Regions from separate parts of the Mycolicibacterium sp. XJ870 genome, predicted to be linked through region 2. Evidence: predicted binding sites of a transcription regulator. Region 2 holds the regulator's gene; the other holds the start of a gene.
What was found. Region 2 encodes LexA, which represses DNA repair genes until DNA is damaged. Its sites were predicted from a motif close to CGAACANNTGTTCG; they were not measured.
Positions count from the first base shown of each region.

Region 1: the regulator LexA is predicted to act here: its motif matches at 1,996-2,009, upstream of ABQF30_RS13220 (HNH endonuclease signature motif containing protein).

Region 1 is NZ_JBEFTI010000002.1:363,605-371,372, reverse strand. Features, by position in the region: gene ABQF30_RS13235 (PPOX class F420-dependent oxidoreductase) at 1-80, shown strand, start outside; gene lipE (lipase LipE) at 82-1,311, opposite strand; gene ABQF30_RS13225 (peroxynitrite isomerase) at 1,319-1,816, opposite strand; gene ABQF30_RS13220 (HNH endonuclease signature motif containing protein) at 2,014-3,402, shown strand; gene ABQF30_RS13215 (class I SAM-dependent methyltransferase) at 3,390-4,025, opposite strand; gene ABQF30_RS13210 (AAA family ATPase) at 4,079-4,546, shown strand; gene ABQF30_RS13205 (hypothetical protein) at 4,557-5,120, shown strand; gene ABQF30_RS13200 (PepSY-associated TM helix domain-containing protein) at 5,197-6,576, shown strand; gene ABQF30_RS13195 (GNAT family N-acetyltransferase) at 6,603-7,271, shown strand; gene ABQF30_RS13190 (TetR/AcrR family transcriptional regulator) at 7,268-7,768, opposite strand, start outside.
Region 2 is NZ_JBEFTI010000001.1:1,612,009-1,619,776, forward strand. Features, by position in the region: gene ABQF30_RS08055 (LGFP repeat-containing protein) at 1-2,014, shown strand, start outside; gene lexA (transcriptional repressor LexA) at 2,019-2,750, opposite strand; gene ABQF30_RS08065 (LysM peptidoglycan-binding domain-containing protein) at 2,981-3,454, shown strand; gene nrdR (transcriptional regulator NrdR) at 3,616-4,065, shown strand; gene ABQF30_RS08075 (PhzF family protein) at 4,093-4,779, opposite strand; gene ABQF30_RS08080 (alpha/beta fold hydrolase) at 4,841-5,863, opposite strand; gene ABQF30_RS08085 (proteasome assembly chaperone family protein) at 5,900-6,928, opposite strand; gene ABQF30_RS08090 (DUF4192 domain-containing protein) at 7,223-7,768, shown strand, end outside.

The DNA.
Region 1 (7,768 bases), on a different contig from region 2:
ACCGATCGGTCATGGTGTCCGATCGCCGGGTTTTGATGGCCCTTACGGTCGAGCGGGTCTACGGCGAGAAGCTGCGCTGATTCAGTTGATCTCGGCCGCGATGCGGTTGAGCACCGCGGGGTAGCGGTTGGCCTCGCGGTGGGCGCCGGGCTTGCCGCTGCTGACGATTGCGGCGGACAGGCTGCGTGCGGGATCGGCCCACACTGCGATATCCACCAGCCCGGTGTGGCCGAATGCCGAGGGCGTGTTGCGGCCGAACGGCCCAAAGCGTTTGCCCCCCAGCATGTAACCGGTGCCCCAGCGCATCGGCTTGAGGCCGGTCGCGACGTCCGGCCGCATCCTGCGGCGCGGGGTGGTTGCAGCGCGCAGGGTTTCGGGGGTCATGATGCGAACGCCGTCGAGTTCGCCTCCGCGGCGCAGGATTTCGGCGAATCTAGACATTTCTTCGGCATTCGATACGGTGCTTGACGATGGCACGACGCTGGTCAGGAACAGCGGAGTGTTGCTGAGCGGGATGATCCGGTCAGGGGTGCCGCCCACCGCGGCCCGGAAGGCCGCTGCGATCGGCGCAGGCAGTGGCTTGCCGGTGACATGGCTCGGCGCGACCAACGGAACCTCTTCTGGCGTAACGCCGTAATTGGTCCACCGGAACTTGAGCGGGTCGAGGATCTCCTCGGCCAGGATGTCGCGGATGCTGCGGCCGGTGGCCGCCGAGACGATCTCCCGGATGAGCGGTCCCCACGTCAGCCCGTGGTAGATGTGCACCAGCCCGGGCCGGTACACCGGCTTCAGTGCGGCCAGTTGCTCACGGGTGTACGCGCTGTCGTTGACTCGTGTGACGTCCGGGCGCGGTCCGGTGTGGATCGGTACGCCGGCGCTGTGCGTCATCACATGCCGGATGGTGGTGCGATCCTTGCCGTGGCTGGTGTAGCTGGGCAGGTAATCACAGACGCGGTCGTCCAGGGAGAAATGCCCACGCTCGACGAGCATGTGCACCACAGTCGAGCTGATCGCCTTGGCCGCCGAATACACGCAGAACGGGGTTTCCGTTGTGACGGGGATCTTTTCGGCGTCCGGCGGGTCGTCGGGACCGTTGCCCCAGCCGTGTCCGATCGCACGGTTCAGCACAACCTTCCCGTTGTGCCGCAGGCACACCTGGATGGCCGGGTGCATGCCGGCGCGGTACCAGTACCGCACCGATTGCCAGATCCGCTCGATCGAATAGGGGTCGATGCCCGAGTGGTCCTCGTCGCCGATCGCGGTTACCGCGTCGAGATCAGCGGGGACGGCGATCGTGCCGTCAGTGCTCATATTTGGTTCATGCCTGCTTCCTGTGCAGCGTCGCGGCCAGGTGGTGTTGCAGCGGTTGCCCGACCGCACCCATCCGCACGGTGTAGGTCAACTCGTCGCCCACCACCCTGATCGAGCGGGCCAGCGCAGTCACGTTCTTGGCTGTCCCGGTGAGGCCGATCGTGGTCGCCGTCAGCTCCATCGCGATGCTGTCTCCGTCGGCCGTCAGAGTGCCTTCCTGAATCTCTGTGATGCCGGTCGGATGCGCCAGCACCCATTCGGCCCGATCTGGAGCCGGCACCCGGAGGTATCCGGCCTCGGCGTGCAGGGGTCTGCCGTCGTCGCGGGCTTTGGTGCGTTGGCTGTAGCTCAAGAACGGCTTGCCGACGTGGCCGAAGGTGATCTCCTCGAGATAGTCGAACGGCTCGATCGTCGGGTACTCACCGGCGCCGGGGCCCGCCCACGTGCCCAGCAGGGGAGCCAGGACGGCTATGCCGGGATGGAGGTCGGGACGGAGGTCAACCACATCGCCAGCGTACGGCTCCGGCCGGAGCGGGCCGGTCGACCTGGGCCAGAAGCAACTTTCTCTTGCTACTTTCTCCGGTGACCTTCTCCGGCGAGCGTGCGTGTCTGTTGGTCGACATGCCGTGTGGGAGCGGCATTTTGCGCACGCTCGCGAGTTTCCCGCGCATTCTGTCAGTAGTTCGAACTAGTGTTCGATGCATGGATTCCACGGTGGCTGCCAGGCTCGCCGCGTTGAGCGCAGCGATAGAGGGTGTGCGGGGCCTGCCGTGGGGGTCGTTGTCGGCGGCCGATCTGCTTCAGGTGTGTGCCGGGGTTCAGGATGTGCGCAATGTGGTGCCGGTGGTCGAGCATGCGGCGATCGCGGCGTTGGCCGAGCAGACCACCCCGGCGGTGATCGGGGCGAAGTCCTGGCCGGAGGTGATGCGGATCCGGTTGCGGATTTCCGGGGATGAGGCGCGGCGGCGGTTTCGCGATGCGATCAACCTGGGCCCGCGGACGTCGGTGACCGGTGAGGTGCTGGCGCCGCGGCGTGCGGCGACCGCGGCGGCGCAGGCGGGGGGTTGGGTGACCCCCGATCATGTGGAGGAGTTGGAGAAGTTTTTCACCAAATGCCCGGACTGGGTCGACCAGCAACGCCGGGAGCGGTTTGAGGAGAAGTTGGTGGCGGTCGCCGCCCGCGAAACCCCGGAGACGCTGGGTCAGACGGTCAATGAGGCGTTGTATTTGTTGGATCAGGATGGCGACAAGCCGATCGATGTTCCGGTTGAGCGCAAGCGGGGCCTGACGTTTCATCCGCAGCAGCCCGATGGGTTGTCGAAGGTGTCGGGGTGGGTGACCCCGGAGTTTCGTGCGACGTGGGAACCGGCCCGCGCCAAATACGCCGCGCCCGGGATGTGCAACCCCGACGATGAAACCCCCTGCATCAGTGGGGTGCCGTCCGAGGAAGCCATCCAGGCCGATACCCGCAGCATCCCGCAGCGCACTCATGATGCGTTTCTGGCGGTGGGGCGTCATGCGTTGATGTCGGGGGAGTTGGGGCAGCACAACGGGTTGCCGGTGTCGATCATCGTCACCACCACCCTGCAGGAACTGGAAGCCGGGGCGGGGATCGCGGTCACCGCCGGCGGATCGAAACTGCCGATCCCCGACGTCATCAAGCTGGCCGCCCACGCCTGGCATTATCTGGCGGTGTTCGACGCGGCGTCGAATGTGCCGTTGTATTTCGGTCGGACCAAACGGATCGCCACCCCGGGGCAGCGGTTGTTGTTGTTCGCGCGGGATCGGGGCTGTACGCGGCCGGGGTGTACTGCGGGTGGTTATCAGTGTCAGGCCCATCATGCCGATACCGATTTCGCCAAGGGTGGGCTGACCGATATCACTGAACTTGCCCTGGGGTGTGGGCCGGATCAGCGTCTGGTCGGGCCCGGCAAGTGGACCACCCGCATCACCCACAACGGGCGCTGTGAATGGATCCCGCCACCCCTGCTGGACATCGGCCAATCCCGCATCAACAACTACCATCACCCGCAGACCTACCTCACCGAACCCAACAAGGACGACGGCGAAACCGACTGTCAACCAACCTGATACGCCGTCCGGTGTGCGATGACGAAGGCTTGAGCGGTGATCTCGTTGAGCTGCTCTTGGCGCTCACGCCTCGCTGTTGCGTACACGGTGAACCCGGCGGTGTGCAGGGCATCGCACACCGCGGATGTATCGTGCCGCAAGAAGGTCATGTCCACCTGACGACCGAATGCTTCATCGTAAACCGAAGGGGGCGCGTCAGTTTGGAAGGCCAGCAACAGCCAGCCCGGGTCGGTCAGCACTCTGCTGAAACCCTCGAAAAGCTGGGGGAGTCGATCGGTCGGCGTATGAATGATCGAGTACCAGGCACACACTGCGTCGAACGTGCGGTCAGGAAAGGGCAGCGCGAACATGTCGGCCACCCGGAAGCGAATCTGCGGATACCGCTGTTGCGCAATGGAAACCATCGCTGCGGATCCGTCGATGCCCTGGGCGTTCAGGCAGCGGCTGAGTTCGGCGGCGGCCGGGCCGGGTCCGCAGCCTACGTCCAGAGCGTCGCTGCCGCCAGATTGGCGAACAAGGTCGGCGAATGACTCCACCAGGCGTCGATCAAAAGGTCTGGCATCGAAGTCGTCGACTAAGGTCTCGGCATACTCGGCGGCGATCAGCTCGTATTGGTCGTACACGAGGGGTCACACTAGGCCGGGGGCACGACACCACCGGATGCGACACTGCGGACGTGACCGCGATCCTGATCACCGGCATGTCGGGCGTGGGGAAGTCCACCGTCCTGGCCGAGCTGGCCACGCGTGGCTACGAAACCGTCGACACCGACTATGGGGACTGGATACACACGGTCGACGGTGAACCGATGTGGCGTGAGTCGTACATCCACGCGCTGCTCGACCGGCCGCGTACCGGCCCGCTGTTCGTCCAGGGAACGGTGGCCAATCAGATTGTCTTCTATCCGAGGTTTACTGCGGTCGTGCTCCTAACCGCACCTCGAGAGGTGATACTTCACCGCGTACGGACCCGCACCGGCAACGATTTCGGCAAGACCGCCGCCGAGTTGGCCAAGATCTTCCGTGACATCGACGAGACCGAACCACTGCTGCGTGCGGGTGCGACGCATGAACTGGACACCACACGACCGCTCGCCGAGGTGGCCGAAGCGCTCGCCGTGATAGCCAACGTGCCTGGCAGGTAAAGTTCCGCAGGTGAGCACGCCTGTCGACCACGCTGCGCGCATGCGCGGCGGCCTGGTCGGTGCGTGCTCGGCGTTGACCGCGGCGGTGGCGCACACCGCGGCCGGTGGTGCAGCGCCGGCCAGTAGTCCGTTGGTCGTGCTGTTGACGCTGTGCGCGACGCTTGGCGCAGCGGTGGCCGGATTCAGCCCGCAGACGCGGCCCGCCAAGGCGGCCCTGCTGATCGCGGGTCTCGGTGCCGGTCAAACCCTCGGCCACCTGGCGCTTTCCATGACCGGCGGTCACCATCACGCCACCGCGCTGCTGACCGCGCCGATGCTGGCGCTGCACATCGGCGCTGCGATCGGGCTTGGCCTGTTGATCGGCGCCGTCGAATACCTCTATGTGGTCTGCGGCTCAGTGTTGTGCTGGCTGCGGATCTTCACTGCGGCCCGGATTCGGCCTTCCGGCCGAGCGGTCTGGTGGCCGTCGAACGTGGTGGTGGCGCGGCCTGTTCTGCTGCGCACCGGTCTGGGAATGCGGGCACCGCCCGCGTTTTCCCGCTGCGCGCGTTTAGCGCGCGCTCGCTTCCGTTAAAGCCCGCCGGATTGCCGACGGGCTGTTGCCCGTTGCGCGCCCGGCTGCGCGCTTCCCTTGAGCGAAGGCATTTCCCATGACCACGACCCCTGACGATCAACTACGCACCGAACCCCCACCCGTCAAACCCAACGCCATCCGCCCCCTGCTCGTACGGCTGCATTTCTACGCGGGCATCTTCGTCGGCCCGTTCATTCTCATCGCGGCTGTCACCGGCCTGCTGTATGCGCTCATCCCGCAGATCGACAACATGGTCTTCCGCCACGAGCTGACCGTCGACCAGGTCGGCGAGCACCGTCTGCCGCTGGCCGATCAACTCGTCGCGGCCCGCGCCGCGCACCCCGAAGGTTCCGTCGAAAGCATCCGGCCACCCGTCGAACCCGACGAGACCACCCAGGTGCGCCTGATCGTCGACGACGTGCCACCCGACTACTCCCGCACGGTCTTCGTCGACCCCTACACCGGTGAGGTCCGGGGTGCCCTCACCACATACGGCCAGTGGATGCCGGTACGGGCCTGGTTCGACGAGTTGCACCGCAACCTCCACCTCGGCGCGCTCGGACGCAACTACAGCGAGCTCGCGGCGAGCTGGATGTGGGTGATCGCCCTCGCCGGGCTGGCACTGTGGCTCCTACAGCGGCGCGACAGTGGGCGTCGCCTCGTCGTACCGGACCGCGCGGTCACCGGCCGACGACGCACGATGTCCTGGCATGGTGCGGTCGGGGTGTGGACGGTCGTGGTGTTGCTCGGCCTGTCGGTGTCCGGTATCACCTGGTCGCGGTATGCGGGTGAGACGGTCAACGGCATTCAGACCCAGCTCAACACCACCGCACCGAGCGTCGAGACCGCGTTGGCCGGCGGACGTACCGCGGCCGCGCCCCATCACGGTCACGCCGGCGGCCAAACCGCACTGCACGGCGCGGACACCGTGCTGCGCACCGCCGAAGCGGCCGGGTTGCAAGGCCCGATGTGGCTGAACCCACCGGCAGAATCGGGCGAAGCCTGGAAAGTCGCTGAGCGCAAGCGCAATTGGCCGACCCGCTACGACTCCATCGCCGTGGATCCGCACAGCGGGGCGATCACCGACCGGGTCGACTTCGCGGACTGGCCCCTGCTGGCCAAGCTCACCGAATGGACGATCGAAGCCCATATGGGTCTCCTGTTCGGCCTAGCCAACCAGATCGCCCTGGCGCTCACCATGATCGGCCTCATCACCGTGATCGTGCGTGGCTACCGGATGTGGTGGCAGCGCCGTCCCACCCGGGGCTCGGCATGGGCGGTGGGGCGCCCCCCGCTGCGTGGCTCGATCCGACGGCTCCCGCCGCTGGGTATCGCGACTGTGGCGCTCGTGACCGTCGCGATCGGCTGGTGCCTGCCGCTGTTCGGGCTCAGTCTGCTGGCTTTCCTGATTGTCGACGCCGTCGTTGCCGTCAAGAAGCGGGCCTCAGGTGCGTAGCGGGTCGCTGTTCTACGCTCACAGTTATGACCGATCACGACAAGGCCGCGGCGCGGCGCGAAATTGCCGACGCTCTGCTCAATGCCCTCAACCGGCGGCACGAATTGCTCGACGTGATCGTGGAGGCCGAGGATCGGAGAGGCGCCATCGACGCGGTGTCCGACCTGCTCGGCACCTCCCAGGCCGCCGCCGAGGCCGTGATCGGGTTGTCCTTCGCGCAGATCACCAAGGATTCCCGCCGTCAGATCGCGGCCGAACTCGACGACCTGAACAGCCAGCTGAGCTTCACGGTGGGCGAACGCCCGGCGAGCTCGGGGGACACGCTGGAGTTGCGGGCGTTCTCGGCCGCCGCCGACCGCGACATCTTTGCGGCTCGCACTGCTGATGTCGGCGCCAGCGGTGACGGCTCAGGAGCGCCCGCCGCCGAACTCGACGACGAGATCGGCGCGGCGCTGGGCCGGGTGAATGCCGAAGAGGCGGCGTGGTTCGTGGCCGTCGAGGGCACCGAGAAGGTCGGAATGGTGTTCGGCGAGCTTGTCGGCGGCGAGGTGAACGTCCGGATCTGGATTCACCCCGACTTCCGCAAGCGCGGCTACGGCACCGCGGCACTGCGCAAGTGTCGTTCGGAGATGGCTTCGTACTTTCCCGCGGTCCCGATGGTGGTTCGCGCGCCCGGAGCGGTCCCCCCGGCCTAACGGCTTATGCGCAGACTGGCCACGATCATGCGGGCGGTGTCTTCGGCGCGCTGCTTCGAGTAGCTTCGGCCCTCCGACAGGATCGCGTAGACGACCGCGCCCAACACGGCGTCGGCGGCCGCTTGCGCGGTATCCGCGTCGACCTCCTCGACAAGCAGTCGGCTCCGAACGGAGTCGAGCAGTGGCCGGCTGAAACCCGCGCGCAGCCGGGCCGCGGTGTCCTCGTGTTCGAGTGACGCGGCCGTCAGGGTGCGCAGCATGGCATAGCCCCGTTTGGTGGTCAGCGCCGCGGCCAGCGTTCCCGCCCAGGAGACCAGGTCTGCGGTGACGTCGTCGGTGGTCGGCATCGTGGCCAGGATCTTGTCGGCATCCTCGAGCAGGACGTCGGCGACCAAGGCGGGCCGGCTCGGCCACCAGCGGTAGATGGTCTGCTTACCGACCCCGGCCCGCGCCGCAACCGCCTCGATACTCAGCCCGTCAAAACCGCGGTCCAGCAA
Region 2 (7,768 bases):
CGTAGGCCCTGGCTTCGGGCAGAACTTCGCCGGCGGCAAGATGTTCTTCACTCCCGCCACCGGTGCCCACTATGCCCAGGGCGCGATCCTGGAAAAATATGAGTCCCTGGGCGGACCGGCCGACGGCGACCTCGGATTCCCGACCATCGACGAGGGCCCGGGGCGTGCGCCGAACAGCCGGAACTCAACGTTCAGTGCCCCCGACAAGCCGGTGATCTTCTGGACGCCGGATACCGGCGCGAGGGTGGTGCGAGGTGCCATCAACGCGGCGTGGGACAAAGTCGGTGGATCCGCGGGTGTGCTCGGCGTGCCGTCCGAGGATGAGTCATACGACGGCGACGTGATCTCGCAGAAGTTCACCGGCGGTGAACTGTCCTGGAACCGCAAGACGAAGGCGTTCACCACAGTTCCGCCGGAACTCGTCGATCAGCTGGCCGGACTGCAACTCCCGGAGGATCCGGCGTCGGCCATCGACGCGGCGCGCCGTTCCGCCGGGGGACCGTTGGGTCCGCTCGGGGCCAAGGAGGGCGATCAGTACCCGATCGGTAACGCGGGTGGCCTCGGCCAGAACTTCGCCGGCGGCAAGATCTTCTACAGTCCGGAAACCGGGGCGAACGTCGTGACGGGCCAGGTGCTCGAAAAGTACGAGAGCGTTGGCGGTCCAGAGGGCGACTTGGGCTTCCCGACCACCAGCGAAACCGAGGGTGGGCTGGGGCCGAACAGCCGGATCAGCACCTTCGCCGCTCCGGACAAGCCGGTGATCTTCTGGACGCCCGACTATGGCGCGGTGATCGTCCGCGGCGCCATGAACGCCGCCTGGGACAAGCTCGGCGGAGCCAATGGCACGCTCGGCGCACCGATGGCGGATCAGACCGAGGACGGAAGCGTCGTCACCCAGCGGTTCAGTGGGGGAGCGATCTCGTGGGACCGCTCGGACAACACGTTCACCACCGAGCCACCGAGCCTTGCCACCGAGCTGTCGGGGCTGCAGATTCCGGGGTTGGAGCAGACACCGGCACCCGCTGGTCCGCCGGCTTCCCAGAGCGACGAGGCAAAGCCGTTCTCGTGGCACTGGAACTGGTGGTGGCTACTGGCGCTGGTCCCCGTGCTGTTGATCGCGGCGCTGATAATCGGTGCGGCGCTGTGGCATCGGCGTCGCGGCCGCGATGGATTCGACCACGATCCATTTGACGAGCGCTATGACGACGAAACGCCCGACGATCGGTTGGAGGGCGATCGGTATCCCGAACGCGAATACGGCGAGGGCCGCTATGAGCAGGGCCGGTACGAGGCGGGCCGCTACCAGGACGACGCGTACGCCGAGGAAGCCACGACGCGTTTCACCGAGCCGTACTCCGAACCCGCCGCCACCGGCGGATCACCGTTCGACGGGCCCACGGATGCCGCCATGCCGGTGAGTCGCTGGGCCGCGCCGGGTGGTTTCGACAGGCCGACCGACGATGAGGACGAACCCTCCGAAGAGGCTTCCGAGCTCGCCGTCAGGGATGACGAGGACTTCGACAGCTACGACGAGGCGGACGACCTCGACGATGCAGACGTCGAAGACATCGGTGAGCTCGACGATGACGGCGTTCGCGACGACCAGGATCGACTCGACGACGAGGCAGATCTCGATGAAGACGACCTCGAGGAGGGCCAGGAGCAGGAGCTACTGACCGCTCCCACCACAGCGGTCGGCTTCGGTGGGCAGTACAACCCTGACAACGTCGACACCGCGCCAACTCGCGTGGTGACCGAAGCGGACCTTCGCAACAGTGAAGCCCACAGCGGTCGGCACGCGGCGATCGAGATGGATGAGGTGCCCAGCACCACCGCGATCCACCTACCTCTGGACGACCCGCAACGTGCTCCGCAGGGGTACCCGATCAAAGCCGATACGAAGTCCGGTCTGTACTGGTCGCCGGACAGCAGCCAGTACGACGACGCAATCGCCGAGATCTGGTTTGCCAGTGAAGAATTCGCCCGGACGAACGGATTTGTGCGCGCGGACTGAGTTCTCAGATCTTGCGTATGACGGTCACGACCTTGCCGAGCACTGCGGCGTCATTGCCAGGAATGGGGTCGTACACGGGATTGTGCGGCATGAGCCACACTTGACCGCGCGTGCGCTTGAACGTTTTGACGGTCGCTTCACCGTCGATCATCGCCGCGACGATGTCGCCGTTGTCGGCCACATTCTGCTGACGCACCACGACCCAGTCGCCATCGCAGATGGCTGCGTCGACCATCGAGTCGCCGACGACCTTGAGCAGGAACAGCGAACCCTCTCCGACGAGTTCGCGGGGCAACGGAAAGACGTCCTCGACAGCCTCCTCGGCCAGGATCGGCCCGCCGGCGGCGATGCGGCCCAGGACCGGGACGAACGTGGGCTCGGGCAGCGCGTCGGACCCCGCCACGTCGGTGGACACCAGTGGCGCGACTGCCGGATCGTCGGCGGTCCGCACATCGACGGCACGCGGTCGGTTCGGATCCCGGCGCAGGTAGCCCTTGCGCTCGAGCGTGCGCAACTGATGGGCCACCGATGACGTCGAGGTCAGCCCGACAGCATCACCGATCTCCCGGATGCTCGGCGGGTAGCCGCGACTGGAAACTGACGCGCGGATGACGTCGAGAATCGTGCGCTGACGCTCGGTGAGGCCGCTGTCGGGTGCGCGGCTCCGACCAGCGCCCGCCGTCTCGGCCGGGCTGTCGGTACCGCCGTCCGTGATGTCGCTGCTGTCGTCGCTCATGTCGCCGAATCTAGTCGCCGAATCGGCAATAATCAAACATGTGTTCGACATGCGTGTCGCGCGTGTCGGTGGGGCGGCAGTGCGTCGGAGCGCGGAATGAAGCGGGGCCGGAGTTTGTCGGTACCCCGTTCTATCGTTTGCAACAGTTCGATCACACGTTCTATTAATCGAACATGTGAGCGACTATATTCGAACACAGGAGCGAACACGTCGGACTGAAAGGCAGTCACATGGCCACCCTCGACATCCCCACCGAACGCCGTTACCGCAGCGTCAGGACCACCCCGCAACGGGAAAGCCTGCCGGCTCGCCGAGCGCGGCCGATCCACCGGCCGGGCGGTCCGGTGCGGCCGGCCGGAGGCGCCGTCCGCCATCACGGAACCGGGGTGCTGATGTCTCGTGCGTCGCATCGCCGCCGTCCCATCACGCCCGCCACCACGGTGATGTTGGCCCTGGTTGCCGCCGCGATCACGGTGTGGCTCGGGCTCGTTGCGCAGTTCGGCGGCGTGATGGGTTCCGCGGAGCAGATGCCGACCGAGCTCGCCGTGGTGCAGGTCCAGTCGGGGGAAACTTTGCAGCAGGTGGCCCGGCGGGTAGCGCCTGATGCTCCCGTCGCCCAGGTGGTGCAGCAGATCCGTGACCTCAACCAGCTCGAGTCCGCGGCCGTGGACGCCGGCCAGACGCTGGTCGCTCCGGTCGGCTGACGGGCGACATGGCCGATGAAACACCCTCGCGGGCAGCGCGACTCGATGGAGGCGTGGTGACGTATGCGTCACCGGACCCGGCGGTGAGTCGGCCGGGGGCCGCGCGGGTACGCTCAAGGGCGCTCGAACTAGTTGTCTGGCGGCGTGACGAAGGAGCGGTGATGCACTGTCCGTTCTGCCGCCATCCCGACTCCCGGGTGGTCGATTCCAGGGAGACCGACGAGGGCCAGGCGATCCGCCGGCGGCGCTCGTGCCCGGAATGCGGCAGGCGATTCACCACTGTGGAAACGGCGGTGCTGGCAGTCGTCAAGCGCAGCGGGGTCACCGAGCCGTTCAGCCGGGAGAAGGTGATTCGCGGCGTGCGGCGTGCCTGTCAGGGCCGGCAGGTCGACGACGATGCCTTGAACATGCTGGCGCAGAAGGTCGAAGACGCCGTGCGCGGGCTTGGGACGCCAGAGATTCCGAGCCATGAGGTCGGCCTGGCGATTCTGGGGCCCCTACGCGAACTGGACGAGGTCGCTTACCTGCGCTTCGCGTCGGTCTATCGGTCGTTTTCGTCGGCAGAGGACTTCGAACGCGAGATCGAGGCGCTCCGGGCGCACCGCGGCTAGCGCCCTCCTGGCGTCCGAGCCCGGGACTCACTCGATCTGCGTGGTGCCGTCGCTGACCACGCGGCCTGCGACTCGAACCCAGCCTTCCGCGCTCCATTGCGTGTGGATCACCGACCCCTCGCCCTGGATGACCGTCAGGTCACGACTCAGGTAGTCGGTCATCCGGACAGCAGCGGAGCCTGTGGCCTCGTCCTCAGCGATGCCCAGGTTCGCGGCGAACACCCGGGACCGCAGCACTCCCTTGTCCTGATCGATCCACGCCCATAGGTAGGTCTCGACGTCTTCGTCATAGTCATTGAGCTCGGCTGCCAGCACATCCTCGGCAGAGTCCAGTCGGTGGATCTGCAGTTCCGGCGCCCACTCCGATCGGGCGCTGATCGTGGTGAGATCACCGTCGTAGGAGACCTGCACGATTCCGGCGGGCACCTGCAGCGTCTTGACCGGCAGGCCGGTCTCGCGCAGCCACCACGATGCGCCGACCGTGGGATGCCCGGCGAACGGAAGTTCGGTTGCCGGGGTGAAGATGTGGGCGTGCGCGGTGGTGCCACCCGGCTGTGGCAGATCGATGAATATGGTTTCGCTGTAACCTAATTCAGCGGCGATCCGCTGCCGATCGGTGGGCGCCACCGTGCCGGCGTCGACTACGCCGAGTGGATTGCCGAACTTGCCGTCGGAATCGGTGAAAACACGCAACACGGTCACATCGATGGCCATAGACCGATGCTACGTCGTGGTGGCGTGGCGCCACGGTCAAGCGTGCAGGTTTGGTGCGCCGTCAGGTGGCGCTGCGCTCGTCGCCGCCCATCGCTTCGAGTACGGCAACCTGGGTGTCGAGTGGGCCTGTCATCGTGGAATCCCTGATCCCGCTGCGCAGCAGGTCGCGGAGGAGGTCCTGATCGTAGACCGCGGGCTCGGTGGAGTCGATGAACCGCTCCACCACCTCGACGAAGCGGTCCGGGTCGTCATGGAACGGGAAATGCCCGGATCCCTCGAAGATCTCCAACTGGGAACCGGGCATTGCCGAGTGTGCCATCCTGGCGTGGCCGACTGGGATCACTGAATCTGATGCGCCCCAGATCAATTGCACGGGAACGGATTCGGTCAGGTAACAGCGGTCCAGCATGGTCACCACCTGGCCGCGCCAGTCGACCACAGCCCGCAGGGTGCGGGCGAACGCCGACGACGCGGTCGGCTCCGGCAAGTCGGCCAGGATGCGCAGCATGTCGGGAATGTCGCGACCGACGCCGGTCGACCCGAACAAGGTGCCCGCGGCGCGGCCGAGCACTTGCATCGCGGGCAACAGCAGAGGCAATCGCAGCAGGGCGAGCGCCTCACTGCCCATGGGCAGTGAGGCAATGCGCAGTGCGACGTTGACGTCTTTGGTGACACCGCCCGCGCCGACGAGAATCAGCCGGTCGACGAGTTGGGGGAACTGGTAGGCGAATTGCATCGCCACTCCGCCGCCGAGCGAATGACCGATCACGGTCACCCGGTCGATGTCGAGAACGCTGAGCAGATCACGCATACCGTTTGCGTAGGCGGCGACGGAATAGTCCGCCCGCGGCTTGTCCGAGCGGCCATGACCGAGCAGGTCGGGGGCGATCACGGTGAACCGCTGCGCCAGCGCGGACTGCACGGTGTGCCAGGTGGTCGAGTTGTCGCCGATACCGTGGATCAGCAGAATCGCCGGACCCGATCCCGCCATGCGAAAGGCGCGGCGGTACCCGTGGATCGTGCGGAACTGGAGTACCGGGGCGAGTTCCCGCACGGATCGCAGATTCGGTTTCCGCTCGGTCATGCTCGTCAACCTCGCCCTCAGCCCAGCTTCGGGCTCCTATGAATGGTTGTCGCCATTGGGGAATCCATCCCCAAACCCATCCCCGTGTCCGTCCTTGTACCTGTCGTCCTTGAATTTCTCACCAGTCTGCTGGGCGAGGAACCGTTCGAACTCCGCACCCAGTTCGTCGCCGCTGGGCAGGTCCTCGTCCCGCGCGAGCAGAGACCGATTCTCCTGTGCGGCAACGAAAGCATCGTACTGTCGCTCGAGCGCGGTCACCACTTGTGCGACTTCGGCGCTCGCCTCCACCTGCTCGTTGATCTTGGCGTACACCTCGGCTCCGGCCTCGGACAGTGCGGCCAGGGGCAGTTGCAGCGAACCGGTCCTTGCCACCTCGCCCAGCAGCGCCTCTGCGGCCGGCGGATACGCCGTCTGCGCCAGGTAATGCGGCACGTGAACGGTGAAGCCGACCACCTCGTGACCGTGTTGCGCCATCCGGAATTCGAGCAGGTTGGACACGCTGGCCGGAACCTGAACCTCGCCGACCCACGGTGTGTGCTCGGTGATGAGTTCCTTGTTGTTCGCGTGCGCGGTCAACGTGATCGGTCGAGTGTGCGGCACCGCCATCGGGATGGTGCCGAGACCGATCACCTGGCGTACCGCGAGTTGCTCGGCAAGCAGCCGTACCGCGGTGATGAACCGTTCCCACCGCAGATCCGGTTCCAGTCCGGCGAGTAGCAAAAACGGCGTGCCGACGCTGTCATGCAACGCGTACAAGTTGAGCTCGGGTTCGTCGTAGCCGGTGAAGTGATCGGTCTTGAAGGTCATCAATGGCCGGCGCGAGCGGTAGTCGAGCAGTTCGTCGATCGCGAACGACGCCACCAGTTCCGTGTCGAGGGTGTCCTTGAGGTGCTCGGCGGCGAGCCGGATCGCGTGGCCGGCGTCGGAGAAACCCTCCAACGCGTGGATGAGCACCGGACCGCGGCCATCCGTCGACGTCAACTGCGGTGCGGGGAACTCAAGCTCGTACATGCCGCTCTGGTCGGGTTGGTAGCGCTGTTCCGGGTTTTCGTTGCTGTCGGCCATTCACTCCGTCTCCTCGTCACGGCGGCCGGGTCCGTGCACCGCTGGAACCTCGTACCGTCCGTACCACCTAGTGTCGCGCATTCGCGTTGCGCGGGCTCGCGCCGCCCCGCATGTCGTTCGAACGCGGTAGCCGGCATGCGGCATTCCGGCGGACCGTGTCCGCGCTCGCGTGCTGTTCCTGCTGACCGGATCGCACACGACCAGTTATCCCCAATCCGCAATTCGTCCACAGGCGCCCGAGTTCGGGTGGTCCGGCCGGCCGGCGGCGACGGAGCCGGCTGCCACGGTCAGGCCATGACACCTTCACCGCACATACCCGATTACCCCGTCGGTCATCCAGGTTCGTTGATCGCCGCGCTGCCCGCGGTCCTGGGCTTCGTCCCCGAGGAATCCCTGGTCTTGGTGACCTTCGATGCCGGGCATCTGGGGTGCGTTATGCGCGTTGACCTTTCATTGGCGATGGTCGAGGGGGTTGATCACCTTGCCGAGGTTGCCGCCGCCGCGGCGCCACACTCGGCGGTCGCGGTCATCGTCGACGAGAATGGCGCAGACTGCCTGCAGTGCCAGGACGACTACGCGGACCTGGCCGCCGCCGTGGCCGATGCGCTGGCGGCTCACGGCATCGAACTGTCGGCTGCACACGTGGTGGACAGGGTGGCCGCCGGTGGGCGCTGGCACTGCGCTGACGGGTGTGGCAACCACGGCACGGTCGAGGATCCCACCGCCTCACCGTTGGCTGTGGCGGCGGTGCTCGACGGCCGTCGGCTCTACCGGCGGCGCGCCGAACTGCAGCAGATCGTCGAGGCCGACGAGATCCGCGGTGAGCAGATCGCGGCGGTG